One region of the Desulfitobacterium chlororespirans DSM 11544 genome, then DNA from elsewhere that is predicted to be linked to it. Evidence: predicted binding sites of a transcription regulator. Region 1 holds the regulator's gene; the other holds the start of a gene.
What was found. The regulator HrcA, encoded in region 1, represses chaperone genes, less so after heat shock. The targets are predictions, from matches to a motif close to TGTTAGCACTCNNNNNNNNNGAGTGCTAACA.
Positions count from the first base shown of each region.

Region 2: the regulator HrcA is predicted to act here: its motif matches at 3,238-3,268, upstream of groES (co-chaperone GroES).

Region 1 is NZ_FRDN01000016.1:106,813-121,679, forward strand. Features, by position in the region: gene BUA14_RS22715 (collagen binding domain-containing protein) at 1-1,361, shown strand, start outside; gene BUA14_RS22720 (class D sortase) at 1,423-2,106, shown strand; gene hrcA (heat-inducible transcriptional repressor HrcA) at 2,432-3,469, shown strand; gene grpE (nucleotide exchange factor GrpE) at 3,487-4,095, shown strand; gene dnaK (molecular chaperone DnaK) at 4,121-5,965, shown strand; gene dnaJ (molecular chaperone DnaJ) at 6,077-7,201, shown strand; gene prmA (50S ribosomal protein L11 methyltransferase) at 7,222-8,160, shown strand; gene BUA14_RS22750 (RsmE family RNA methyltransferase) at 8,147-8,884, shown strand; gene mtaB (tRNA (N(6)-L-threonylcarbamoyladenosine(37)-C(2))-methylthiotransferase MtaB) at 8,909-10,228, shown strand; gene BUA14_RS22760 (PEGA domain-containing protein) at 10,267-11,397, shown strand; gene BUA14_RS22765 (histidine triad nucleotide-binding protein) at 11,441-11,785, shown strand; gene rpsU (30S ribosomal protein S21) at 11,875-12,051, shown strand; gene BUA14_RS22775 (GatB/YqeY domain-containing protein) at 12,066-12,518, shown strand; gene BUA14_RS22780 (YbaK/EbsC family protein) at 12,581-13,039, shown strand; gene BUA14_RS22785 (GDSL-type esterase/lipase family protein) at 13,095-13,721, shown strand; gene BUA14_RS22790 (proton-conducting transporter transmembrane domain-containing protein) at 14,035-14,867, shown strand, end outside.
Region 2 is NZ_FRDN01000005.1:407,942-422,808, reverse strand. Features, by position in the region: gene BUA14_RS07870 (helix-turn-helix domain-containing protein) at 717-1,058, shown strand; gene groL (chaperonin GroEL) at 1,175-2,809, opposite strand; gene groES (co-chaperone GroES) at 2,910-3,194, opposite strand; gene BUA14_RS07855 (NYN domain-containing protein) at 3,583-4,407, opposite strand; gene BUA14_RS07850 (MogA/MoaB family molybdenum cofactor biosynthesis protein) at 4,533-5,033, opposite strand; gene BUA14_RS07845 (MOSC domain-containing protein) at 5,033-5,467, opposite strand; gene moaC (cyclic pyranopterin monophosphate synthase MoaC) at 5,513-6,004, opposite strand; gene moaA (GTP 3',8-cyclase MoaA) at 6,007-6,978, opposite strand; molybdenum cofactor riboswitch at 7,051-7,177, opposite strand; gene mobA (molybdenum cofactor guanylyltransferase) at 7,373-7,996, opposite strand; gene fdhF (formate dehydrogenase subunit alpha) at 8,256-10,937, opposite strand; gene nuoF (NADH-quinone oxidoreductase subunit NuoF) at 10,955-12,748, opposite strand; gene nuoE (NADH-quinone oxidoreductase subunit NuoE) at 12,760-13,242, opposite strand; gene BUA14_RS07805 (5-formyltetrahydrofolate cyclo-ligase) at 13,271-13,873, opposite strand; gene BUA14_RS07800 (LysO family transporter) at 14,017-14,867, opposite strand, start outside.

The DNA.
Region 1 (14,867 bases):
CAGCCATTACCGGGGTCGTCACAGACAATCTAACGGGCCAGACTATCCCGGGAGCCAAAATTGTGGTCACGAAGGACTTCGACGGTGACGGCATCATAGACTTCAGAGGGGAGTGCATCACCGGCCCTGACGGCAAATACAAAATCCCTATTCCGAAAGGGGATACGGTATACGACGTCGAAATCACCAAACTCATCCTCATCAACGGTGAACCGGTCGATGTCAGCTTTAAGCAAAAAGCGGAAGCCGGCGAAGTGAACGCCGCTCAGGGTGACGAAGAATTCCCGGCCCAGGAAACCTTTACAGGGGTCATTATCACCAGGGATAAGGACGGCAGGGAGCGGATCGCCGGCCGGGGCACCGATGAAAAAATCGTGCTCAGGCAAGTAACCGCAGAAGGCACTGGCGGCAAAGAAGCTGAGGTAGATCCGAAAACTGGTGTTTTTACCATCGAGGAATTGGCCAAAGGTCAAACTTATGAATTTGTGATGACCATGGAAGTAGAGGGCCAAGAGCTGATCATGGGTAAAATCGTCGTTCAGCTTAATACTGACGGGCAGATCAGCATTCACGAAGAGCTGATCGACCCCTACGGTACAATTACTGACAGTGAGACCGGTAAGATCTTGAAAGATGTGGACGTAGAATTATTTTACGCAGATACTCCCCGAAACAAGGCTAAGGGGAGAACACCTCATACCAAGGTAATTCTGCCCATACTGCCGGGCTTTGCGCCCAACGAGAATGAAAATCCCCAGCTGAGTACCTCTACAACCGTATTTAATGATCACCCAAGTGTCAAAGACCATGGCAACTACGCCTGGATGGTCTTCCCCGAAACAGATTATTATATCAAAGGCACCAAGACCGGTTATAACACGTATACCAGCCCCACGATTTCGGTTGACTTTGATGTAGTCAAGTATGATTTCGCCATGAAGCCCCTTGATTCCGGTGGCGATGGCGACAGTGACAGCAGTGACGACAGTGACAGTGGCAGTGGCGGCGGAGATATTACGCCAACACCGACCGACCCTGGTGAAAACACAAAACCGGCAGTGCCCGGGCCAACACCAACTACCCCGGGAACCGGCACACCGGAAATTTCTGAAAAGCCGATAGATACCCAAAAACCGGTAGAAACACAGCATCCTGCAAATCTGCAAACATCCACCGACCCGTCAGACAGACAGGAGGCAGGGACACCGGCAGCAGGGGGTAATCAAGGTACAGACGAAACCCCGGTGGACGGCAAAGGGACCTTGCCGAAGACCGGTGAAAACGGCAATTCAGGATATTACATGCTGGGAATGCTGTTCATTGCCCTGGGGCTTTATTTAGGGAGAAGAAGAACGATATAGATGGTTAAGAGGCGGAGCAGATACTCTGCCTCTTTTCACAAAATTTTAGGTAGGTAGAAAAATGTCGAAGAAAATTATCTCCATCATTTTCATAGTAGTCGGTATCGCCCTGCTGGCCTATCCCAAGGCGACGGAAATGCGCAGCACCTATTTGCAGAAAAAGCTGGTCAGCGAATGGCAGGCAGCCCTTGCCGCTGTGGATCAAGGAGAACGATCCGCTGACCCTGAGGAAGAGATTCTCTCGCTCTCCCCGGCTCCTGATCAGGATACTGAAGAAAGCAGCCCGGCGGAAGAGTTGCCGGAAGAGCACGTCGCTCTGGAAGAAAAATCCAGACAAGGCTATATACAAAACACGATGGAAGGAATGCTCAAGGCAGAGAAGATCAGCCTTGAGTTACCCATCCTCAAAGGTGTAACCGAAGCGAACCTGGATATATCGGTAGCTCATCTGGAGAATACCGGAAAAATGGGTGAGCCGGGCAACTACGCCATAGCCGGCCATAGAAGCCACACCTACGGCCGGCAATTCAACAGGTTAGATGAAATAAATGTAGGGGACCGGTTGGAAGTTACCGATGAGAAGAACACCTATACCTACAAAGTAACCCAAAAATTATATGTTGACTCTACGGAAATCCACGTGCTTAACAGCAATAAGGATATCAGAGAAATAACCCTCATTACCTGCCACCCCATGATCAACCCAACCCACAGACTGATCGTTAAAGGAATACTAAGCGAGTGAAGATAGTTTTTTGCTGAACTTGTTTCGTCAGGGAGCGTAAGTCTCAGGGTAAATTTCTCTATGCGGGAAATACACATGAAACCCTCAGTCTTTTGTTTCGATAACCGAAGAAATTGAATTCAAATTCAATTTCTTCGGTTATCGAAGTTTTGCCATTGAAATTTCAGCAAAGCCTCATTGTATAATCCTTCCAAACCATTTTTTTACCTTGTCTGATACTTGACAATATAAATAGTGAGAGGTACTATTATATCATAAATCGTTAGCACTCATTAAGGTCGAGTGCTAACAAGGGGAAAACGAGGGTGGAAAGGCGGTTATGTGTATGCAGATGGACGAGCGAAAAAAGAAGATCCTGCGGGCTATCGTACAGGATTATATCAGTACTGCTGAGCCTGTCGGTTCACGGACCATCGCCCGGAAATTTGATTTAGGCATCTCGCCGGCCACCATTCGTAACGAAATGTCCGATATGGAAGAGTTGGGCCTCATTGAGCAGCCCCATACTTCAGCAGGCCGCATTCCTTCGGATGCGGGTTATCGGTATTATGTGGACTGTCTCCTGGAGAAATCCAGTATTGCCGATGACGTCAAGGATGTTATTGAAAAAGAGACCACGAAAAGAATTGCGGAGATTCAGACAGTCATTGCTCATTCCAGCAAGCTTCTTTCTGAACTTACCCATTTGACCAGTATCGTCATCGGGCCGGACAAGGGAAAGAGCGCCTTTAATCAGATGCACTTTCTGCCGTATGAACCCGGCAAAGCCATCATGGTGGTCGTCAAGGAAAATGGCGTGGTGGAGAATCAGATTGTCGAGATTGGGGAAAATGTAACAGCCGAGGAGCTTCAGAGAATTGCCAACGTATTTAACCATAAGATGCGTGGGCATTCTATGGAAGAAGTGAAACGGGATATGCTTCATGAGATATACAGCGAACTGACTCGTCAACGCTTCCTGATTGACAATGCCCTAGAGCTTCTTTCCGCCGTTCTGAGCAATAGCCCTGAAGAATCCAGTAAAGTCTACCTGGGTGGAACCCTGAATATGTTGAACCAACCTGAATTCCGGGATGTGGAAAAGATCAGAAACCTCTTCCAGATATTCGAAGAGGGAGCCCAGATCATCAAAGTATTGCATTCTCAGAAAGAAGGTTTGGCAGTGACCATCGGTGGGGAAAATAAACTGAAGGAACTTCGGGACTGCAGTATTATTACCGGGACCTATTGGATTGATGGAGAACCTTTGGGAACGATCGGCTTGATTGGACCTACCCGTATGGATTATGGGAAGGCTATGTCCATGGTGGATTACATGACAAGAACGCTCACTGAGCTTCTTACTGTGCGACGAAGGAATTAGGAGAGGTGGTTTCAATAATGGTGAACTGGGGCGGGAAAACCCCCCCATCGGGTCAGACCGAATGGGAAAACGATACGATGGAAGAGATTCTTGACGAAGCTGTCCAAGAGGAAGAAATGGGGAATGAAGCTTCTCCGGAGCAGGATATTTCTTTAGAAGAAAAAATGCTTACCCTTCAGGCAGAACTTGACCAGACCAAGAACCAAGCAGAGGAGTACTATACTCATCTCCAGCGCTTACAGGCTGAGTTTGACAACTATCGCAAACGGACCCAAAAGGAGAAAGAGGATTTCGCCAAATATGCCTCTGAACGTATTGTAGAAGGGCTATTGCCTGTATTGGACAATTTTGAACGGGCGGTGGAAGCCTCCAAAACCACTCAAGATATGAAGTCCTTTTCCCAAGGAGTAGAGATGATTTTAAAACAAATGCAAGGTATTCTTGCCAAAGAAGGATTGGCCACTATTGAGGCTGTGGGGCAGCCCTTCGATCCCAACCTACATGAAGCCGTCCTCCAAGTGGACTCAGAGGACTACCCGGAGAGCACCGTTGTGGAGGAGCTTCAAAAAGGTTATTATCTTAAAGAAAAAGTAATACGTCCTAGCATGGTCAAAGTATCCCGCTAGGTGCGATAAGGAGGAAATAGTGAACATGGGTAAAGTGATTGGCATTGACTTAGGAACCACCAACTCTTGTGTGGCAGTTATGGAAGGCGGCGAGGCTGTCGTTATCACCAATGCGGAAGGGAATCGGACGACTCCTTCTGTGGTTGGTTTTTCCAAGACCGGTGAACGCTTGGCCGGTCAAGTGGCTAAACGTCAGGCGGTTTCTAATCCGGATAAAACAGTGCTCTCCATTAAGAGACATATGGGAACAGATTATAAAGTGAACATTGATGATAAAAGCTATTCTCCCCAGGAGATTTCGGCAATGATTCTGCAAAAACTGAGAGCAGACGCTGAAGCTTATCTGGGACAGACGGTCACTGAGGCCGTCATTACCGTACCGGCTTATTTCACCGATGCCCAACGGCAAGCAACTAAAGATGCCGGAACCATTGCTGGTCTGGAAGTTAAGCGGATTATCAATGAGCCTACGGCGGCGGCTTTGGCCTATGGTTTAGACAAACAAGAGGATCAAACCGTTCTGGTCTTTGACTTAGGCGGAGGAACCTTCGACGTATCCCTCCTGGAGCTTTCCCAGGGTATGGTTGAGGTTAAAGCCACCAGCGGGAACAATAAGCTGGGCGGGGACGATTTTGACCAACGCCTGATTGACTATATGGTAGCTGAGTTTAAAAAAGATCAAGGTGTGGATTTGGCTAAAGACCGTGTTGCTCTCCAACGCTTGAAAGAAGCAGCTGAGAAAGCCAAAGTGGAGCTTTCCGGAGTGAGCACCACCAATGTGAACCTGCCCTTTATCACCATGACTGGCGAAGGGCCGGCTCACTTGGATATGAATATTACACGGGCTAAATTTGAGGAATTGACTGCGGATTTGGTTGAGGCTACCCTTGGACCTACCCGTCAGGCTTTAGCCGATGCTAAACTCTCTTGGAACGAAGTGAATCAAGTCATTCTTGTAGGTGGATCGACCCGGATTCCTGCCGTACAGGAAGCTATCAAAAAGCTGAGCGGCAAGGAGCCCCATAAAGGTGTCAATCCGGATGAAGTAGTAGCCCTGGGTGCTGCCATTCAAGGCGGAGTTCTGGCTGGGGAAGTGAAGGATATCATCCTTGTGGACGTTACTCCTCTGTCCTTGGGTATTGAAACCCTGGGTGGTGTCTTTACCCGGATTATCGATCGCAATACCACCGTTCCCACCACGAAGAGTCAGGTTTTCTCTACTGCAGCAGACAGCCAAACTTCTGTGGATATCCACGTCCTCCAAGGAGAGCGTGAAATGGCAGCCTATAACAAAACCTTAGGCCGGTTCCAACTTTCCGGAATCCCCCCCGCTCCCCGTGGTATCCCTCAAATCGAAGTTAAATTCGATATTGATGCCAATGGTATCGTCCATGTTTCCGCTAAGGATATGGCGACAGGTAATGAACAAAAGGTTACCATTACCGCTTCCACAGGCTTAAGCCAGGAAGAAATCGAGAAAATGAAAAAAGATGCTGAAGCTCATGCCGATGAAGATAAAAAGCGCAAAGAATTGATTGACGCCAAGAACCAGGCAGACTCTATGGTCTACCAAACTGAAAAGACCCTGAAGGATTTTGAAGGCAAGATCCCCGACAATGAAGCAGAGCCTATCAAGAAAGCCCTTGAAGAATTAAAGACCGCAGCTGCTGGGGAAAATATCGAGCTGATCAAAGAAAAGACCGAAGGGGTAACCAAGGTCCTCTATCCCATCATCGAGAAGATGTATCAGCAAACCGGCGGAGCAGCACCGGGACCGGACATGGGAGCAGACCCCGGAGCAGGCAGCGCCCAAGCGGATGACAATGTGGTGGATGCCGAATATACTGAAGTAGATAAGGATCAAAAATAATCGGAGTGAAGGAAAGAATTGGGTACAGGGGTTTTCCCCTGTGCCCAATCATCATGTGCTGAAGGCTGATAAGGCTTCAGGAGGGAGAATCAGGAGTGATGGAGGAATAACATGAAACGGGATTATTATGAAGTACTCGGTGTCTCTAAAAGCTCAGACGAACAAGAAATCAAAAAGGCCTATCGAAAACTGGCCCGCCAATATCATCCTGATGTGAACCCAGGAGATAAAGAAGCGGAAGAAAAATTCAAAGAGGCAACTGAAGCCTATGATGTTTTAAGCGATACTGAAAAACGTGCCCGCTACGATCAAATGGGCCATTCCGCCTTCGATCCCAACCAACAGGGTTTTGGCGGAGATTTCGGCGGCTTTGGGGATATCTTCGATATGTTTTTTGGCGGCGGCGGTGGCGGTGGTCAGCGGCGGCAGGGTCCCACTCGGGGAAATGACCTTCGCTATGACTTAACCATTACTTTCGAAGAGGCTGCCTTTGGTACCGAGAAAGAGATTCAGGTTCCACGTCAAGAGACCTGTACGGAATGCCATGGCTCCGGTTCAGCCCCCGGCACTCATCCTACCACCTGTTCACAATGTCACGGAACAGGGCAGATTAAAGCTACCCAACGGACTCCCTTTGGTGCGATTCAAACAGCAAGAACTTGCCCCGCCTGCAATGGCTCAGGTCAATTTATATCTTCTCCGTGTAAGGAATGCAGTGGCAAGGGAACAACCCGGAAAGTCAAAACCATTAAAGTCACTGTCCCCCCAGGATCAGAGGATGGTCTTAACCTTCGTTTCAGCGGCAATGGGGAGGCGGGGTTGCGGGGAGGCCCATCAGGAGACCTTTATGTGGTTCTCAATGTGAAACCCCATAAATTCTTTGAAAGAGAAGGGAACGACGTCTACTGCGAGATGCCCATAACCTTTGTACAGGCCGCCCTTGGGTCGGAGATCGATGTTCCGACCTTGGATGGCAAAGTCAAAATGAAGATACCCGAAGGCACCCAGACCGCTACGGTGTTCCGGCTGAGGGGTCATGGCATTCCTTACCGCCGTGGCAACGGGAGAGGGGATCAGCATGTGAGAGTGGTCGTGGCTACTCCGACTAAACTCACCGATCGCCAAAAGGAGTTGCTGCGTGAGTTCGGGGAAGTCACCAGCGACCAGCAGCAGATGGGCAAAAAATCCTTCTTCGAGAAGGTCAAAGAAAATATCCGGGACGCTATCGATCTATAGTGATTCAAAAGGAGCTAAGCATGAATTGGCGTGAAATTGCGGTAACTGTTTCATCGGCAGGAGAAGAAGCTGTTGCCGATCTTTTTTATCAACTGGGCTGCCCTGGGGTGAGTGTGGAAGATCCGGAGCTTCTCCAAAGTTATGTGGAATCCGGGAATTGGGATTACCATGATTTTGGGGAGATTGCCTTGACCGGAACTTCTGTGGTCAAAGGATATATCTGTGAAGATCACGAACTCCAGCCCAAGCTCCGTCAGCTTGACGAAGGGCTGAAGGAATTGCTTCAGCGCTTTCCGGAGTGGGTTCTCCAAGTGAAAGGCCTGACTGTGCAGGAAGAAGACTGGGCCACCTCTTGGAAAGCTTATTTTAAGCCCGTGCGGGTTGGCCGGCGTTTTTTGATCAAGCCCTCTTGGGAAGAGGTAACCCCTCAGCCTGAGGATATTATCCTGGAGCTGGATCCCGGAATGGCTTTTGGTACGGGAACTCATGCCACCACCTCCTTGTGTTTGGAGACCCTGGAGGAGACGGTGAAGCCGGATATGCGGGTCTTTGATTTGGGAACAGGCTCAGGGATTCTGGCTATTGCCGCAGCAAAATTAGGCGCTCAAGTAGAGGCCATCGATTTGGACTCCGTTGCCGTAAAAGTAGCCCAGGAGAACGTGGAGCTCAATCAGGTAGCTGACCGGATCAGTGTCCGGCAAGGAGATTTAGGAACAGTATTGCAGGGACAGGCTGATTTAGTAGTAGCCAATATCATTGCCGATGTCATTCTGATGCTGATCCCTGACTTAAAGCGCATCATGAAAGAGGATGGAGAATTCCTCGCTTCGGGGATTATCGGACACCGTTCTTGCGATGTGGAAGCAGGATTGGGCGAGCATGGGTTGGAAGTCCAGGAGAAGAAGGAAGATTCAGGCTGGGTCCTCTTGCGGGCGAGGTGGCAACGTGCATCGCTTTAAAATCTCCGAACTGGGGAGCCATGTCTTCTGGCTTAAGGGACCGGAAAGAGACCATCTTGTCCGGGTCCTGCGTCTTGCGGTGGGTGACCGGATCATCGGCTTTGACAACACAGGGGCGGAGTACAAGGCAGTCGTTAATAAAATAGAAGACCAAAGCGTAACCTGCGGCATCCTGGAGCAGGATTACCCGGAAGTAGAAGCCGTTACCCGGATCTATCTGGCAGCCGGCCTCTCGAAAGGGGAAAAGATGGAGTGGGTCATCCAAAAGGGAACGGAATTGGGAATGGCGGGTTTAATCCCCCTGCGCACCAAACGGGCCGTGATGAAGCTGGAAGGGAGCAAAGCTGCAGACCGGGTGGAACGCTGGCAAAAAATCTCCGGTGAGGCGGCTAAGCAATCCCACCGGGTCCGGGAACCGCAGATTTTTTCTGTAACAGATTGGCAGGGGCTAAAGGCTCTGCTTCCGTTAACTACCCAGTGGCTTATTCCTTATGAAAACGAGAAAACCAGGACCCTCTCCTCGGTGCTGAAGGACTTCAGCTCACAAGAGCCGATCGCACTGATTATCGGCCCGGAAGGGGGCTTCGAGGAAGGGGAGGTTCTTTGGGCTCAGGAACATCTCAAAGCCCAAAGCATCTCCCTGGGCCCGCGTATCCTCCGGGCAGAGACGGCGGCCCTTGCCTCTTTGGCCTTGGTGTTAGGGCATTATGGTGATTTGGGCTGAATACAATGACCTGCGGGGGTGACTATGAGTACATTACAGCAAAAAAATCCAGCGTCGGTGTGTTTTGTTACCCTTGGGTGCAAAGTGAATCAGACCGAGAGTGAGGCCTTAGGGCAGCTGTTTCGAAATAATGGCTATCATGTGGTGTCTTCCACGGAGAAGGCGGATGTGGTGGTGGTCAATACATGCACCGTGACCAATACAGGAGATGCTAAGTCCCGGCAAACCATCCGGCGTATGGTCAAGGCTCATCCTGATGCTTTCGTGGTGGTTATGGGGTGTTATGCGCAGACCGCTCCGGGAGAGATTCTCGAAATTGAAGGGGTTGACCTGGTCCTGGGAACTCAGGATCGGGGAAAAATCCTGGAGCTGATCGACCAAGTGAAGCAGGACCAGCAGCCGAAGAGCAGTGTTCGTGCCATCTGGGATGCAAAAACCTTTGAAGAACTGCCTTTGATCGAAGAGGAAAGCCGGACAAGGGCGACGTTAAAAATACAGGAGGGGTGTAATCAATTTTGCACCTATTGTATTATCCCTTATGCCCGGGGACCGGTTAGAAGCAGAATTCCTGAGAATGCCGTCACGGAGGCGGAAAAGCTGGTTGCAGCGGGTTATAAGGAGATCGTATTAACAGGAATCCATACAGGATCTTATGGAGAGGATCTGGGAGAGGATTGGGATTTGGCCCGGCTGGTCAAGGTGCTTGCTCAGATTAAAGGGCTGCACCGTTTGCGCTTGAGTTCTATTGAACCTATGGAATTTATCCCTGAGCTGATCGATGTGATCATCAATTATCCTGCGGTCTGCCCCCACCTTCATATTCCTTTGCAATGTGGCAGTGATGCCATTTTAACTCGCATGAAAAGACCTTATACCGTAAAGGCGTTCAAAGAGCTCATGCAACGCTTAACGAGTCTACAGCCGGGGATTGCCATTACCACGGACGTGATCGTAGGTTTTCCGGGGGAGACGGAGCAAAATTTTCAGGAGACGCTGGAGACAGTTCGTTCCTGCGGCTTTTCCGGAATTCATGTCTTTCCTTATTCCAAGCGCGAAGGAACTCCCGCTGCCAAGTATCCTGAGCAGATCCCCAATAAAATCAAAGAGGTACGTGTCAAAGCTCTCCTGGAAGTGGCCAGGAAGAGCCAGGAAGACTATGTCCGCAGATTTATCGGGCAGAGGGTGGAAGTCTTGATCGAGCGGGTCAGTCCGGAAGGAGTAGCTGCAGGCCATACGGGGAACTATATTCAAGTGCACTTGCCTCCCCGTGAAGGAAAACCCTGGGAAGGCGGCGAATTGGTAGAGTGCGTACTGGAAAAAAACCATGTGCGGCTTAATGGATAACTTTATAGGGTTAGCCAAGTTTTTGGGGGGAAAACCACATGAAAAAAGACAGCCCTTTTTCAAAAGAACGGTTTTTTAAGGCAAGACGGTGGAAAATTACAGGTTTTCTATTAGTTCTCGTTATCTTACTGGGCTTGGGCGCTTTTTTGATGATGCCTCCAGTGACCTTTCCCGCGCCCCATCTGGTATTCAACCGGCACACCATTCCCCCTTTCGTAACTATGGTTGAATCTGGAGGGAAAGTTGCAACCTGGAATAAAGCCAAGGGCGAAATGACCATCGAAAAGACTGGGGACAGTATAAAGCTTCATATCGATACTGACCGGATTCGGAAAATACCCATCTATATCAATGGCAGTTATGTGGGGAAATCGCCCTTGAATAAGCGTCTTTTTCCCGGTAAATATGAAATTGTAGCTAAACCTCCCGGATATATGGGCTCGATCCGGCATCTGAAGCTGACCAACGAGTATCCTAAGGATAAACAGGTCACCTTGCCAGTGGATGAACATCATTATCAGGATTACCTGGACGAGATTCTTCGTCTCGGTTATACCCCCATAAGAGTAATGGATTACTATAACCATGTTCCCATAACGGATAAAACCCTTATCCTAAGGCATGATGTGGATGAAGTGGCGGATTATGCCTTAAAAATGGCAGAAATAGAACAGACCCGGGGAGTCAAAAGCACCTACTATTTCCGGTGGCGCACTGCTGATCCGGAAGTGATCCGGAAAGTGAAGGCCATGGGGCATGAAGTGGGGCTGCACTATGAGACGTTGGCTTTCTACGCCCAGGAGATGGGCTTAAAATCAGCCGATGAAGTAACTCCCGCTGTCCGGCAGGAGCTGAGGAGACGCCTGAAATTTGAAATAGCTGAATTCGAACGACTCTATGGGGATATCTATACCATCGCCTCCCATGGAGCGGAAGAGAACAGGCAGCTGAAACTTACCAATTTTCAGGCAGTTATGGAAGGAGAAAATCCTTTGGACTATGGCATCATCGGCACAGCTTATGGAGCGATCATAGAAAAGTTCACTTATGCCAGTGATGTGGGCGGCATCTGGGAACCGTTTCCCTATCCGCAGTTAGAGGATAATAAAGGACCGTTTTATTTTCTCATCCATCCTATTCATTGGGCTTCAAGTTTCTCTGAAGATTAGCGAACAGTGAGCTTTTTGCATATAACATAGAGGGAGGGTTTTTATGTCGGAATGCATCTTTTGCAAAATAATCAATAAAGAAATTCCCAGTCAGGTTATTTTCGAGGATGAGCATGTGTTGGCTTTTAAGGATATTAATCCTGTAGCCCCGGTACATCTGCTTGTGGTTCCCAAAAAACATAGGGAAAGCCTCAATGACATCGATGTCACGGATGAAGCTTGGTTAGGGCACATTTTGATAGTGGCTAAAAAACTGGCTCAAGAGTTGGGTATCGCTGATTCAGGTTATCGTGTGGTCAACAATTGTGGTGACGATGGAGGTCAGGTGGTGAAGCATTTGCATTTCCACGTGATTGGCGGACAGCCTTTGGGTGTAAAAATCTGTTGAGAAGCTTTCAGAACTTGACGCACTCCATCTCATCCAGTATAATTATCTAGTATATCTGTACATGATCCAGTGGAGGGAGGGATAAGATAATGAGCGAAATTAAAGTCGGTAAAAACGAATCCCTGGATAGCGCACTCCGCCGGTTCAAGCGTACTTGTCAGCGTGCAGGCGTATTATCAGAGGCTCGTAAACATGAGCATTATGAAAAGCCTAGTGTTAAGCGGAAGAAAAAATCCGAAGCTGCGCGTAAACGTAAGTTCAAATAAGGAGTTGCACTGAATTGTCTCTGAAAGAACGCCTCGTTGAGGATATGAAGGTTGCCATGAAGGCCAAAGAGGAGGGGAAGGTCAGACTTTCCGTCATCCGCATGGCTCGGGCCGCCATTAAAAATGCTGAAATAGATAAGCAAGTTGAATTTAACGATGAGCAAGTCATCGAAGTCTTAGCTAAAGAAGTTAAAATGCGTCGTGATTCGATCGAAGAGTTTTCTAAGGCGAATCGCCCCGATACAGTGAAAGCCCTGGAAAAGGAAATCTCCGTTCTCATGGAATACCTTCCTCAGCAGCTTTCTGAAGGGGAGATACGTCAGTTAGCCCAAGAGACGATTACCGAAGTCGGTGCTCAAGGACCGAAAGACTTGGGGAAAGTCATGGGCAAAATTACTCCGAAGACAAAAGGACGCGCTGACGGCAAACTGGTTAACCAGATCGTGCGTGAACTTCTAGGATCTTAGCTCACTAAAAGCCTGATTGCATAGTTTAGCAATCAGGCTTTTAACATGTTAAGGAGGTCATTATGTCAATCGAAACGGTGAAGGAATTTTTTCATAGTAAAGAAATGGAAGTACCTATTCTGAAATTTAAAGATATCAGTACTGTTGTGAAAGCTGCCGAATCCTTGGGTGTTACCCCGGGGGAAATTGCCAAATCTCTCCTGCTGCAGGTTCATGATGATTTTGTCATGGTGCTTATGGCCGGGGATAAGAGGCTGGATAACCGGAAGTTTAAGGATATCTTCAAAGGGAAGCCCAAAATGCCTGCGGTTGAGCAGGTATTGGCGATGACCGGGCATCCGGTGGGAGGGGTCTGTCCTTTTGGCTTAAGACAGGAAATTCCCGTTTATTTGGATCAATCATTAAAGGAGTACGCTGTAGTCTATCCGGCTGCAGGCGCTCCTGATGCGGCTGTAAAGCTGACCGTCGCGGAATTGGCAGAGCTTGTGGCAACAGATTGGGTGAACGTGGCTCAGGAGTAATTGATTACCACATCGGGTGCTTGGTGCATAATTTATGTAAGGAGCACATTGAAAGGTGGTAGCAAGCCCTATGCATGGTATCTATCTGGCCTTAGGTGATTCATTAACGACAGGTTATGGGGTGGGGCTCAATCGTTCGTTTGCTACCCTGTATTATTCAACCTTGCTGTCCTGTTTTCCGAATCTAGGCTATGAGAATCTGGGGGTTAATGGTCTGACAAGCAGCCAACTGGTTGATATGGTCGAACAGCCCCACGTACAGCGTTTAATTATGCAGGCCAGAGTCATTACGGTGACCATTGGCTCAAACGATCTGCTCGCCCTCGGCAAGGGTTTAGCTTTAGGCCAATGGGTCAACCCTGAGCTGACTTTGCGGGATTTCCAACAAAATCTTATGTTATTGGGGGATAAGATAAGAAGGGTTAATTCATTAACCGTGCTCAAGATAGCCAGTATCTATAATCCCTTACCCCCTATGGATAAGCAAACCAATCTTTTTGCTTATACTTTGCTCAAACATGCCAATCATAGTGTCACGCAAATGGCCAGACAATACGGAGGAATCGTGGTGCCGGTTGCCAAGGCATTTAGCGGCCAGGAAATGCTGCTTCTCAGCTCCGACCATATCCATCCTAATCTGGCGGGACACCAGGTAATGGCAGAGCTCTTTGCCCGGTATTAATGAGTCATCTGAATAGGCAGAAAACACACCCACGTTTTCGGGTGTGTCTTTTTGCGCAATAAAATGAATTTGCGGGTTTAAGCTTGATTTAGAAGGCTAGGGAGTGGAATGACGGCTCAATTACGCAGGAGCTATGGATCAGGGGGAATAAGCAGGAAAATGCAAGCTTTCGCTACTTGTGTGTTGAGATGGAAAAGGGGTAAGATTAGGAGGTGCGTGTTATATAACAATTACTTATAGGCAACTTGTCCAACCTTAGAAGTTGTTTGTGTTGTAGTACAATTATTTTTATGCTGGAAGGAATGAGGTTGTGATGGTAAACATAGAGCGGGGTATTCGGGTAGGAACCATGGGTCTATCCTTGATGATAGCAGTCTTTGGTATTCTCTTTCTGGGTTGGAATTTCCATATGGACAACTTTTCAGGTCAATGGCATGGGGATGGCTTTTCTTTCGATGGATTGACAGCCTTTTTCCTTTTAGTGCTCTTGCTTGGGCAGGGTATTGCATCTCTCTATGGTCTGGGCTATATGAAAGAGTATGAGGGGAAGCGTTCTCTCCTCTCCTTTTCCTTATCCTGGGCAGCTTTTCTGGTGAGTATGGCTGGGGTTTTAATCGTCAATAATGGCTTCTATTTTCTTTTTCTTTGGGAACTCATGTCCCTTTTTTCCTTCTTGCTGGTAATATATGAACACGAAGAGAGTTCCAATCGCACAGCGGCGTTCATTTATTTTGTCATGACCCATGTGGGAACAGTTTTTTTGATTGCGGCGGTCCTGTTTCTTTACAGTAAGGCCGGAAGTTTTCTCTATGGGGATTGGGCTGCCATAACCCCGACTCTAAGTCTGGGGGAAAAGAACGGTCTTTTTCTCTGCTTTCTGATTGGTTTTGGCACGAAGGCAGGATTGGTGCCTTTTCATATCTGGCTGCCCTATGCTCATCCCGTTGCCCCTTCTCCAGTGTCCGCATTAATGTCCGGGGTGATGGTCAAAATTGCTCTCTATATGATGATGAGATGGGTGTGGTTGACCCTGGCACCCATGGAGCTATGGTGGGGCGGGTTAATGCTGGCACTCGGAGTGCTCTCTGCTTTTATCGGAATTCTCTATGCCTGTGTAGAACAGGACGTAAAGCGTCTGCTGGCTTA
Region 2 (14,867 bases), on a different contig from region 1:
GGTTTTCTAGTTTGTATAACCGCTTATGTTAGAGAACCACTACTGATCCTACTTAAGTAATCCATACAGCAGACAACTTCAACTTGATTATTAATGAGCTGATGTACTGACTTGGCGAAACATGATATACTAAGTCAGAGATTATTTTTATTCCGCCCGTTAGATCTGCCAGGACTTGCGGGCATTTTCTTTTTTGTCAGGCATTTTCATTAGCCTGACTTCCCTTCAATAGAAATGAATTCTGCATTTGCCTTTTTTCTTAAGCATTGTGGTTCACCTCCACCTTTTCCCTTTGGATAGTCAGAGCTTTATGGTCCCTCCCCTGACTAATATCTCAGCCCACTTGCTTTTAGGAAGGTTATCCAACTTTCGAGTACGATAAGACGTGATTGCCTTAAGCCACTGCAAAGGTTTTATTCTATACAGCCTGCAACCGCTCATTCACTTCACCTCCCATTCCGATCGATAATTGCTAAAATAACTACTGGCAAGGGTATCTTTGATGTTGACGTTCACACCGACGGAAAGAGTTGCAATCCTTGAAGCTTGGTTTTCACCAAACACATTCTCACCTCAACTTCATATTTCATGAACCCCCAACACCACCTTACTTCACAAATTGTGATGTGTCAACATCTTTTATTCATATTTCATGAATATTCATCTTGATTAAGATCATAGTTATCTATATAATCAACACAAGGGAGTGGTTATCAATGGAGGCAATTAAATTGAGGGTGGCGGAAAACCTACGCAAATATCGCGAAAGAAAAGGTATAACCCAAAAACAATTAGCCGACCATCTAGGGGTCAGAGATAATACGATCTCATCATGGGAGAAAGGAACCAACTCTATCGACATCTCTACTCTTCTGAACATTTGCAATTTCCTAGAGATTAACCTGGACGATATCTATGGAATAAGTGACAAAAAAATATCCCCCGTTGAATTAACGGAGGATGAACTGGCTCTTGTCTCAAATTTCCGCAAGCTGTCTCATGATAACAAAATGAAAATCTTTGGAATGATCGAATTAAAAGCTTCCGAAGATGCATGATGGGAACTTATAAGAAACCTCTAAAAAATTAAGACTCGTGTTAGCAAAATGTTGGCTATAGCCACATCGCAACACGAGTCTTACTTATTTCAGGAATTTATTTGTGGTTTAAGGCTTTACATCATGCCGCCCATTCCACCCATGCCGCCCATACCAGCCATAGCAGCCGCACCATTATCCTTTGATGGGATATCGGAAACTAAGCACTCGGTAGTAAGGAGCATAGCAGCGATGGAAGCTGCATTCTGCAGGGCAGAACGTGTCACTTTAGCGGGGTCAACGATACCGGCTGCAATCATATCTTCATATGCTTCGGTCAGAGCGTTGAATCCTACCCCACGACCGCCATTGCGAACCTTCTCCACAACGATGGAGCCTTCAAATCCTGCATTATTGGCAATTTGACGGAGAGGTTCCTCCAAAGCACGGCATACAATAGCTACACCGGTCTTTTCGTCTCCGGTCAGCTTAAGGCTGTCAAGCGCTTTAGCAGCATCCACTAACGCGCAGCCACCACCGGCTACGATACCTTCTTCAACTGCTGCACGGGTTGCAGCTAAAGCATCTTCAATGCGGAGTTTCTTTTCTTTCATTTCAACTTCTGTTGCAGCACCTACTTGAATCACAGCAACCCCGCCGGCTAATTTAGCCAAACGCTCTTGAAGTTTTTCCCGGTCGAAATCGGAAGTCGTTTCGTCGATTTGCTTTTTAATGGCTTCCACACGGCTCTTAATATCATCTTGAGAACCGGAGCCTTCAACAATGGTGGTTTCTTCTTTAGTTACGCGAATTTGACGAGCACGGCCCAGCATATCAATCGTGGTGTTTTCCAGCTTTAAGCCAAGATCCTCGGTAATGACAGTACCACCGGTGAGGATTGCGATATCTTCCAGCATTGCCTTACGGCGATCACCGAAGCCAGGAGCTTTTACGGCAACGCAGGTAAAGGTTCCGCGAAGTTTGTTCAGAATGAGGGTAGCCAAAGCTTCACCTTCGATATCTTCGGCAATAATCAGAAGTTGACGGCCGGCTTGAACGACTTTCTCAAGAACAGGGAGAATGTCGGCGATAGCGCCAATCTTTTTATCGGTAATTAAGATGTAAGGATCATTTAAAATAGCTTCCATCTTATCGGTATCGGTGATCATATATGCAGAGAGATATCCCCGGTCAAATTGCATACCTTCGACAACTTTAAGCTCGGTGGTCATTCCTTTAGCTTCTTCTACGGTGATTACGCCGTCTTTGCCGACCTTTTCCATAGCATCAGAAATCAGAACACCGATATTGTCATCGCCGGCGGAGATAGAAGCTACTTGAGCGATGGATTCCTTGCTTTCAATGGGCTTAGCATTGGTTTTAATATCATCGACAACAGATTCAACAGCCTTCTCAATACCCCGTTTGATACCCATAGGATTAGCACCGGCAGCTACATTCTTTAAGCCTTCACGGATAATCGCTTGGGCCAATACAGTTGCAGTGGTGGTTCCATCCCCTGCTACATCATTGGTTTTGGTTGCAACCTCTTTGACAAGTTGAGCACCCATATTTTCAAATGGATCTTCCAGCTCAATTTCCCGGGCGATAGTCACACCATCATTGGTAATCAAAGGAGCGCCAAATTTTTTGTCCAAAACCACATTACGGCCTTTAGGTCCAAGCGTTACTCGGACAGATTCAGCCAAGGCATTAACACCACGCTCTAAGGCGCGGCGAGCTTCTTCATTGAAAACGATTTGTTTTGCCACCTGTAAGTTCCTCCTTAAAAATCCAAAATTCAAGAGTCAATAAGTAAAAAACACTGTGCAACGTCAAGTTCATTAAGTGAATAAAGCAAAGAATAGTGTTTTAGCCAATAACCGCTAAAATGTCAGTTTCCTTAAGAATAAGATACTCTTGACCATCATACTTTACTTCAGTACCGGCATATTTGGAATAAATCACGCGGTCACCCACTTTAACATCCAGGGCGATACGCTCTCCCTTTTCCATTTTTCCAGGTCCTACTGCAACGACTTCACCTTCTTGAGGTTTTTCCTTAGCGGTATCCGGCATAATGATTCCGCTTTTTGTCTTTTCTTCCATGGGGAGTGCTTTAATGACTACCCGATCACCTAGAGGCTTAATGTTCATTGAAGAAAGTCCCTCCTTAAGAGCTTAAATATTATTTTGATATTGTTAGCACTCATTCCTATTGAGTGCTAACATCATACTATAATAATATGCAAGGTGGATGAAGAAATCAAATCCTGTCATTTGCGTTTTTAAGAGATTTACAAGCGAAAACCTTCTATTTTCTCCTTATATCTTCCCCTTATTGCACCACTCTTAAATTGACAGAATCTCATCGCTTCGACTTGCATTCACTAAGCAATATATTGACCAGTCCCCGGGGGGTTTATTCATCCTGGGGCAAAAAATCATCACGACATCTAAGAAGAAGGGATATCCAGCCCTCCTGGCCAAATATCCCTTCCTCTAATTCTTTTCCGTGCCTGCTCAATTTTTACACAGAAAGTCATCAATGAGCACTTAACTTTTCATAGCGTTTGCGAATCTCCTCTATTGCCGAACCCAGAACGGCTTGAACCATAGAATGAGCGAGATTCAAAAGATAGACCTTTGTTTTACCGATCTTTAAACTTGAATCGGCATATTCTTGTTCAAGAAGAATCCCCTCTCTTAATGCGTAGCGAATAAGCTCTTTCACTTGGGATATAGTAACTCCCAGATGATCCGACAGGGCGAGCCTCGCTTTGGTGGAAGCAATATACGTCATGCTTAGCTGAAGCTGAGCTAAGATTGAGATTGCTTGTTCGAGATCCTTTTCAGGCTCATATTCCTGCGGTCGCTCCTGAGGGAGAAACTCGCCGAAAAAGTCTCCTGAATCACTAAAGGCTTGAAGTTCGTGGTGCATGCTTCCCTTCACGCCAATGACTTTAACATCTTTTCCCCAGGCCCTTACTTTGCGAACTAAAGGCAAAAAATCTCCATCCCCAGTTAGAAGAAGAAACACATCAAAGGTTGCGGTACGGGTCAGCAAGATCTCCTGCGCTTCCAATATGAGCTCCACATCCGCCGCATTCCGCCTTAATCCTGTACTGGCAAAATTGTTCTTTCCGTAAACATGGCGTGTATATACATGAATCTTCTCAAAGGAAGTCTGGGCACGCCAGAATTCTTCCCGATCGAAATTAGCATAGAGATAAATAGCAGATAGAACATAGTCATTTTGTTTAGCATACAGTTGAATGGATTCCATAAGGATTTCCGGAGTTAATTCATAACCTTGTTCAAAGAGTCCAGTCCATATATTTTCATAATCAATAAAAGCAATCGCCTTCAAAACAATGTCACCCCATTTCCACTTTCCCTTACTATAGAGTACGCAGGAAAAGGACAGGAGTGACAAGCAAAAAAAATTTTATATTAAATTGAATCTAAAAAACCTAAAAAATACGCTGAAGATGCCTATTGATGAACAGGCGCAGCACACTCGCTGGCCTCGCCTTTGAGGATCTGAATTCCATGGGGCAAAGCAGGGACAAGAGCTGCCCAACACTCCTTACAGGCCTTAGGCGAACCCGGCATATTGATGATTAAAGTCTGCTTGCGCAAGGCCGCTACTGCCCGGCTCAACATAGCCTTCGGAGTAATTTTGTAGCTTTCATAACGCATCACTTCAGCAATCCCAGGGACCATACGATCCGCAATAGCAATCGTCGCCTCCGGGGTGACATCACGCAGGGAGAAACCTGTGCCACCTGTGGTCAGAATAAGGTCTAAGCCCTCTTCATCAGCCCACTTTTTCATCGTTTGGGCCAAAAGTTCCCGATCATCCGGAAGAATGGTATAGAGAACAACCTCACCGTCAATCTCTTTCACCAGTTCCTTGAGAACAGCACCGGAAAGATCCTCTCTTTGCCCCTGAGATCCTTTATCACTGGCGGTTATAACTCCAACTCTCAACATTACTCCATCACCTCAACACTATCTCCCACACTTATAGGGCCGCCGTCCAGAACACGGATGAAGATCCCTTCCTTGGGCATAACACAGTCTCCCGCTTGATAATAAATAGCACATCGGGTGTGACATTCTTTACCGATCTGTGTCACTTCGCCCACGCCGGTTTCACCAATCTTTAATTTTGTGCCCAAGGGCAGACTAACCAGATCGATTCCTTCGGTGGTTAAATTCTCGGCAAAATCTCCCGGTCCCACATCAAGCCCCATATCCTGCATCTTCTTGATGCTTTCCATCGCCAGCAAGCTTACCTGACGATGCCAATCCCCGCCATGAGCATCTCCTTCGATACCAAAATTAACCTTCAGCACTCCCTCCCCTACATTTTTTTTCCGCATCCCTTTTTTCTCACTTGTACAGACTGCGATAATCTTCGCCATTATCGTTCCTCCTAATTCGCTTCAAATTAATTCGAATTTATCCCTTTAAATTATGCCCTTTAAGTGGTCTTCACGAATAAAGTGCCCGCTCTTGCCGCCGGTTTTCTCCATAAGCCGGATATCGCCGATGACCATGGTCTTGTCAATAGCCTTGCACATATCGTAAATAGTTAAGGCAGCAACACTGACAGCCGTAAGAGCTTCCATCTCAACCCCGGTTTTACCCGTGACTTTGACAATTCCTTCGATTTCTATGGTTCCGGGAGGAACAATTTCGAAATTCAGCTTTGCCCCTGTAATAGCCAGAGGGTGACACATGGGAATCAGATTTGAAGTTTGTTTGGCTGCCATGATTCCCGCGACCTGGGCCACCGCCAACACATCCCCTTTGGCAATCTGTCCTGAGCGAATCCTCTCCAAAGTCTCCGCCTGCATTTCTACTCTACCCCGGGCAGTAGCCACTCGGGTCGTCTCCGCCTTATCTGAGACATCCACCATACGTGCCCGGCCTTCTTCATCAAAATGTGTCAGTTCCATAATTATCCTCCAATCTGGGACATAATCCGTTGATCCTGCCAAGCCTGATCATTCATATGATGTTCAGCCGGCTTATTCCAAATCGCTTGGGCAAAAACATCCCTGACTTCATTATCACTCTTGTTGGAGCGAAGCACTTCACGAAAATCCACTTCTTTGGAACTGTGCAAGCACAGGCGCAGCTTCCCGTCGGGAGTCAGGCGAATTCGATTGCAAGTGCTGCAGAAATGTTTGCTGATAGCGCTGATAAAGCCCACACTGCCCTTAAAGCCCTCTGAAGTGATATATTCTGCAGGACCTCCCCCTTGAATATCGTGAGTGGCTTTAAGGCCCTCTAAACCCAGTATTGCTTTCATCTCATCGATAGATACAAAATCACTGCGCTTATCCGAGCTGATTCCGATCGGCATCAATTCGATAAAGCGAACATGAAGCGGATAGTCACGAGCTAATTCCATAAAACGGGGCAGCTCATGGCTATTGAAATCACGAACAACCACCACATTAAGCTTAACCGGATGCAGCCCTACTTCGAGAGAGCGGTGTATTCCCTGAAAGACTTTCTTAATATCCCCACCACGGGTAAGTTCCCGGAACCTATCTTCATTGAACGTATCCAGGCTTATATTGACCCGATTAACTCCCGCCTTTTTCAGATCTTCTGCCATGTCCGCAAGAAGTATCCCATTGGTGGTCAGCATCAAATCTTCCACTCCTGGAATTTGCGAGGCATTCTGCAAAAATTCCAGGACTCCGGACCTAATTAAGGGTTCCCCGCCGGTGATGCGGAACCGTCTAAAGCCTAAGGTAGTGCTAATCCGCATGACACGCAGTATTTCCTCATAGGTTAAGATGCGCTCATGAGGAATCCATTGAACTCCTTCAGCGGGCATGCAATATTTACATCGTAAATTGCAGCGATCTGTAATGGAAATCCTCAGGTATTCGATCTGGCGCCGATATTGATCTTGCATAGATTCCCCTCACCTTCACGTTCATTATTCCACAAAATAAATAAGCCCCACGGTCTGTAAAACCGCGGAGCTCCCGCATACCCTACAGACTCCTTTCCAAATGGGAGGCATTACTGTTTCCAATAATACCCGGTGCAGAATGCACGACTGGCAAACCATAGCTCACTTTAGGTTTCCAGTTTCGGAGCACATAAACATATTCTATTTGCTCATCATACCATATTTAAAAAAAATTATAGAAGAATGTACTACTTGTAGTATACACCATTTTGGAGATTGCAAAAAGAGGTTCAAAGGAATAATATTTCTTAATCCTTATTAATATTTCTTAATATATTCCAGATAAATAACATTTTTTCCATTAAAAATAATAAAGAATGTTCTTTTTACAGCATTAATTACTCTGACTATTATGTTGCCGCAGCTCCAGGCACTCTTGAGGCGTATTCATATTGCTTAAAAAAAGATGCATTGCGGGAAAATCTCGGAAATCCTTTTCCCTTATATAACGCACTCTGCTGTATTGCTGAACAAGCTTTGTCAGTTTAAGATGCTTTGCCTTTAAGCTCTCGGCAAGCAAAGGGAGGCAATTTTTGTGGTAAAAAGCATGCAGAGGGTGAACTCCACCATCAATCTCGGGAACTAAAATATCCTCTCCTTCAATTTCCCCAGCCATAAATCGAATCACCTCTGTATTCAAAAAAGGCATATCGCAAGCAGCAAAAAAGGCATAATCATAGCGGGCTTCTCGCAAGCATGCTTCCAATCCACCTAACGGCCCATGATCCGGATAGTTATCCTTGATCACCTTTACTCCATAGTTAGCGTAAAGCTCCGGATGATTGCTGCTAATCATCACTTCCGCAAAAACCGCATTGAAGACAGCTAAGCTGTGTTCGATGAGCGGTGCCCCATCCCATTCAATAAAAGCCTTGTTGCAACCCATGCGGGAACTTTTCCCACCGGCCAGAATAATCCCGGTCATCGGCAGAAGGGTTTGTCCATAATCAGCACCCATATCATATATCTCCCTTGTCTCTATCAACGTTTAAACTTTTGTCTTATATTGTAACATAGATAGAGAAAACATGCCTAGGGTAGAGCTTTAGAAGGTTTTAGCCATTGCTGCCTTTTTTTGTAACAAAACGAGAGTGCCCCACGCTATATACTGGATATAGCCAGACACTCTCCTATTCTTATCCACTCCGCGGATAAGTCAACTACGCTTCAGATAGAGTTGAAACTCCACCTGAAGCGAGTTTTCTTTATTGCTTAAATTACTTCAGAGCTTCCACACGCACACCACAGACCTTATATTCGTAGGTCTTGGTTACTTTATCATACGCTCCGTTGGTTAAGACATTGGTCGGTGACTCCCTGTAGTGCAGGGTCATAAAGAGCACTCCCGGCGGAACTCGTTTGGTTACCCAAACCTTGGTTACTACTTCGCCGCGGCGGGAAACTACCTTGATTTTCTCTCCATCCTGAATCCCCAATCGCCGGGCGTCCTTAGGATTAAGCTCAGCCAATTCTTCGGGGGCATGCTCATCCAGCGCCGCCGAAAAACGGGTGGAGATGTTATAATGCTGCAGCTTGCGGCCCGTGGTCAGCAGGAATGGGTACTCTTCATCAGGCAGCTCATCCGGCAGTTGATGCTCAATCACCATGAACACGCCTTTACCGCGGGTAAATTTCCCTGCATGCAGGAACTTTGTGCCCAGATGTTCGGCATGGGGAACCGGCCATTGCAGACCTTTTTTGCCCAGACGCTCATAGGTAATGCCGGCAAACTGCGGTGCCAGCGAGGCAACTTCCAGCATAATCTCTGCGGGCGATGGGTAAGTCATCGGGTAACCCATCCGGTTGGCAAGCTCGCAAATGATTTCCCAGTCGGCCTTCGTATTGGCGATCGGCTTAATCGCCCGATTAACCCGTTGCACCCGGCGCTCGGTATTCGTGAACGTGCCGTCCTTTTCCGCAAAGCTGGCCCCCGGCAAAATGACATCGGCCAGTTCGGCAGTCTCAGACATAAAGATGTTCTGAACAACCAGGAAATCCAGAGCCCCCAGGCCTTTGCGCACATGATTGGCGTCGGCATCGGTCAGCACAGGATCTTCTCCCATGATATACATGGCCCGCAATTCTTTCTTGACCGCTGAATCAAACATATCCGGAATCATGAAGCCCTGATTGGGATTAAGGGAAACTCCCCAGGCCTCTTCAAACTTAGCCCGCGCTTCTGAGTTGGTAACACTCTGATAGCCGGGGTAAACATTGGGCAGAGCTCCCATGTCGCAGGCTCCCTGTACATTGTTCTGCCCTCGCAGCGGGTTGACCCCGGAGCTTTCTTTGCCGATATTTCCGGTCAGCATGGCCAGATTGGCCAGGGACATAACATTATCCGTACCACAAACATGTTCCGTGATTCCCAGAGTGTAGAAAATCTGAGCTCGCTCCACACTGGTGTAGAGACGGGCAGCTTCTGCCATCAGCTCCACGGGAACTCCAGTAATTTTGCTGACTTCTTCCGGCGGGAATTTCTTGAGATTTTCCCGGAGTTCTTGATAGCCTTCGGTTCGTTCCTCAATAAAAGCACGATCCTCCCAGCCATTCTCAACAATGATGTTCATGATCCCGTTGATCAGGGCAATATCCGTACCTGGTTTCAATCTCATCCAGATATGAGCATCCCTGGCCAGCTCGATCTCCCGTGGATCAGCAACAATAAGCTTGGCGCCCCGAGCCAGAGCCTGCTTCATCTTGGTGCCGATAATCGGATGGGCTTCTGTCGTATTGGAACCAATCACAAACATGACTTCAGCATTAGGGATTTCATTGATAGAATTAGTCATCGCTCCTGAACCAAATGAAGTGGCAAGACCTGCCACAGTGGGAGCGTGTCAGGTACGGGCGCAGTGATCAACATTATTGGTTCCGATCACTGCGCGCATAAATTTTTGCATCAGGTAATTTTCTTCATTAGTACAGCGGGCCGAACTCAGTGCTGCAAAAGAATCTGGCCCATAGTCCTCTTTGATCTGGGAGAACTTTGCGGCTATTAAATCAAGGGCTTCATCCCAGCCTGCCGGGACGAATTCCCCATCCTTTTTAATCAAAGGGGTGGTCAGACGCTGGGGGCTGTGGATCAAGTCCATACCAAAACGGCCCTTGACACAAAGGGCTTTACCATTCACCGGTGCCTCCGGATTGGAGGTTACCCCGATCACTTTGCCATTGCTGACATTTAAATCAAAATTACAGCCTGTGCCGCAGAAAGGGCAGGTGGTCTGTACTTTCTCAATATTCCAGGCCCGCGCCTGGCCGACCATCTTTTTCTCCACCAAGGCCCCCACCGGGCAAACCGAAACACAGGAACCGCAGAAAACGCATTCCGATTCACTATAAGGAACATCAAAGGCCGGTCCCACTTGGGAGTCAAACCCCCGCTTAAAGAAATCCAACACACTTCGCCCCTGAATCTCTTCACAGGCCCGCACACATTTGCCGCAGAGAATACATTTATTCGGATCTCTGAGAATAAAGGGGTTGCTGTCATCAAGAGGCAGCTCACGCCGTTCTCCCCGGTAATCTTCGCCAGTCACACCATATTCATAGGCATACTGAGCCAGCGCACAATCTCCCATCTTCTGACAGGTCATGCAATCCAAAGGGTGGTTCGCCACTAAGAGCTCCAGAATCACCTTGCGGGACTTGCGCACCTTTGGTGTCTGAGTCTTCACAACCATCCCCTGGGTCACCTGGGTAACGCAGGAAGGCGGCAGATTGCGCATTCCTGCGATCTCAACAATACAAAGGCGGCATGCCCCGGCATTGGTGAGTTCCGGATCCTGGCAAAGGGTTGGAATCGGAATATCGTGCATACGGCATGCTTCCAAGACCGTGCTTCCTTTGGGTACGACAACTTCTTTTTCGTCAATGGTTAAGTTGAGCCATTCCACTCAATCAACTCCTTCTTCTAGGCCCGGATAACCGCGCCAAACTTGCAGGAATCCATACAACTTCCGCAGCGGATACATCTTTCCCCATCGATAACATAGGGGGTATTCTTATTGCCGCTGATACAGTTAGCCGGGCAATTTCTGGCACATAGTCCGCATTTTTTACATTTTTCTGCATCGATCGAGTAGGTCAGAAGCTCGCTGCAGACTCCGGCCCGGCATTTTTTGGCGTGGATATGCTCTTCAAATTCTTCCCGGAAATACTTTAAAGTAGCCAGGATAGGGTTGGGCGCATTCTGACCTAAGCCGCACAGTGACGTTTCTTTAACTGTGTAGGCCAATGTTTCCAGTTTTTCAATATCATCCTCCCGGCCTTCACCACGGGTGATGCGATCGAGAATCTCCCACATCCGTTTATTCCCTTCACGGCAGGGGGTACATTTTCCGCAGGACTCACTCTGGGAAAAGTTCAGGAAAAAGCGGGCAATATCCACCATACAAGTGGTTTCGTCCATAATAACCAGACCACCGGAACCAACCATAGCACCGGCTTTAGTTAGGGTGTCATAATCCACTGGGAGATCCAGCATATCTTCCGGCAGGCATCCCCCTGAGGGACCGCCGATCTGGACTGCCTTGAACTTTCCACCATCTTTAATGCCGCCGCCGATATCGAAGATAATATCCCTTAAGGGCATTCCCATGGGGACTTCAACCAATCCTGTGTTATTAACCTTACCTGTTAGCGCAAAAATTTTGGTACCCTTGCTCTTTTCCGTTCCGTACTGGGCATACCATTGGGCTCCATTTCTCAAGATATGAGGAATATTGGACCAAGTCTCAACATTATTGATGTTGGTGGGCTTACCCCATAATCCGCTTTGGGCCGGGAAAGGAGGCCGCACACGAGGCATACCGCGTTTGCCCTCAATAGATGCCATCAAAGCGGTTTCCTCACCGCAGACAAAGGCTCCGGCTCCGGCGTTGATTTTCAAATGAAAGTTAAACCCGGAGCCCAAGATGTCTTTTCCTAAGAATCCAGCTTCTTCAGCCTGTTTGATGGCAATTTGCAGGTTCTTGATCGCCAGAGGGTACTCTGCACGGCAGTAAACATAGCCCTCGTCAGCACCAATGGCGTAAGCACCGATCAGCATACCTTCAATGATCGCGTGAGGATCTCCCTCAAGAAGGCCGCGATCCATAAACGCACCTGGATCCCCTTCGTCAGCGTTACAAATCACATATTTTTTGTCCGATGGAGTAGCCCTGCATAAGCTCCATTTCAGACCAGTTGAGAAACCGGCCCCTCCCCGGCCACGCAAGCCGGATTCCTTGACCTCTTCGACAATGGCCTCCGGGTCCATAGTAAGGGCTTTTTTTAAGCCTTCATAACCTTTGTGAGCCAGATAGTCATCAATTTTGGTGGGATCGATAAATCCACAATTTTTAAGAGCAATACGAGTTTGCTTAGCAAAAAAGCTGATGTCCTCATAACTTAAAGCAGGTTCCCCCGACTGAGGATCCACATAGAACAGGCGCTCCACTTTTTCCCCTTGAGCTAATTCCTTCTCTACCAGTTCCGGAATATCTTCCGGCTGAATTCTCCGGTAGAATCTTTGCGCAGGTTCAATAACTAAAGTCGGCCCTTGCTCACAAAAACCACGGCAACCCGTGGCAATGAGCTCCACATCTTTTGCTAACCCTCGACGTTCTATCTCCACGTTCATTAAGTCTATAATTGTATTAGCTCCTGAAGAGATACAGCCTGTACCTGCACAGATAAAAACCTGTTTTTTAGCTTCTGTGTTCATCCCTATTCCCCCTACTTATACTCTGCCAGGATTCCTGGGATTTGATCTGCATTCAATCTTCCGTGGACATTCCCATTAATGGACATAACGGGAGCTAATCCACAGGCCCCAATACAGTTGACAATCTCTAAAGTAAAGCGCCCGTCTTCCGTGGTCTGCCCATCTTTAATCTTTGTATCCTTCTCTATAGCTTCCAGAACTTTAGCGCCTCCTCGAACATGGCAGGCAGTACCTAAGCAGACACTAATCACATTGCGCCCCATAGGGGTAAGGCGGAATTGAGCATAAAATGTAACGACTCCATAAACCTTAGCCGAAGGTATGCCCAGTCCCCTGCTGATGTGCTTTATCACATGTTCAGGCAAATACCCATAAAGTCCTTGCGCCTCCTGCAAAACAGGAATAAGCGCCCCTTTCTCCCGCTTATAATGAGCTAATATCTGATCCAATTGCTCCTCTTTAGGATCAACTAACTCCTTACACTCCTCACACAAAATAGTTCTCCTCCCTTTTGCACTAAATTCAAAGCGTTTCTTGGAAACGCATGGCACCCTGTTCAGTGATCAACATATCTACCTTCTTATCGTAAACTTCAACGGGGATTCTGTCTACAATTTGGCAGTGAAAAGCGAGAGCAATCTTAGGCGTTCCTTCTCTCACCCTTTCGAAAAATCGATCATAATATCCGCCGCCATAGCCAAGGCGATTTCCCTGCCCATCAAAGGCGGCCCCAGGAACAAAGATACCGTCGATCTCCAAAGGATCAACCTCAGTGAGCTCCTGCTTTTTGGGCTCACGGATCCCCCACATTCCCGACTCAATATCTTTTTCCAAATCTCCGATAAGTGCCGGTATAAGCACCCCTTTAGGGGCACATCGCGGCAATACCAACCGCTTCCCCAAGTCCAGGACCTTCTGGGCCAGCTCAGTCGTCTCTACCTCATCACGGAAATTCATAAACAGCATGATCGTACCTGCTTCTTGAAACTCACGGGTCTGAGTCACGATAGCCCGAATCCTTTGGCTTTTAGCAGCCCGTTCTTCCGGTGTCAACGCTGATCGCAGGGACAGTACATGTTCCCGCAATAACCGCTTCTCCTCAGACACCTTTCCATCCTCCTTCATATCCCCTATTAAAACAAAAGCAGCTCTTCCATTTTAGCGAAAATTCAGTCAATCCTACTAATGGATTCGTCAAAGATTAAAATATTCCTTCTCCAAACTTCGATAAAAATACTTTAACTGCTCACTATGCTTGCTAATTAAGGTTAGCCCAAAACCAAAGGCACCAAAACAGGAACTAAAAGTGATAAAGAAAGACCGCTTATTATAGCCACTATACTGACACCTTTCGGTCCCACCGCCACCAAGAGAGGAAGAGTGGAGTCCATAGCTGTTGCCCCACTGGGAGCAACAAGAGCCAACGGTCCCACTCTCCTGGCTAAAAAAGGGGCAAATATTATGGCTAAAACCTCTCTGAATATATTGCTCAAAAAAGCGATAGTACCCAAGGAGACCGAATGAAGGTCAGAGATCAAAACCCCAGATAAGCTGTACCACCCAAACCCGGCACCAACTGCTCCCCCTTCGCGAAGATTCCACCCAAAGCACAAACCCACCAGCATAGCCGCTCCAATACTGCCGAGCACCACACCCGCAGGTGCTAAAAACACCTGCCAACCGACTTTGAGCATATGCCTCCAGATATCGCGATTCAAGCCTAAATCAATGCCTACCATAACCAAAGTAAAATCAAGGGCTAACGTCGTAATGGTCGGTAAATATACCGTCCATACCTGAGGGAAAAAAATCATCCCGCCGAAAACTCCTGCGATAAACGCCCCAATAATTGTAAACGTCATACGATAGGGATGAGCCGTCTCGGTACTATCGACTTCCAGCTTATCCTGCTGTGGAACCATGCCCGCTTTCCCGATAAAAGCTCTTTCTAAAAGCAGAACAGCCCCTACACTGCCTATAATTGCCGCAACGGCAAATAGAAAAGCCTGCAACCCAAAGTTCCCCAGCTGGGAAAGAGTGTCCTGATCAACCCCAATACGTAAACCCATGGTCAACAAGAGAATCAATACCCCGATCATCATCCCCTGACCCGCTTGAT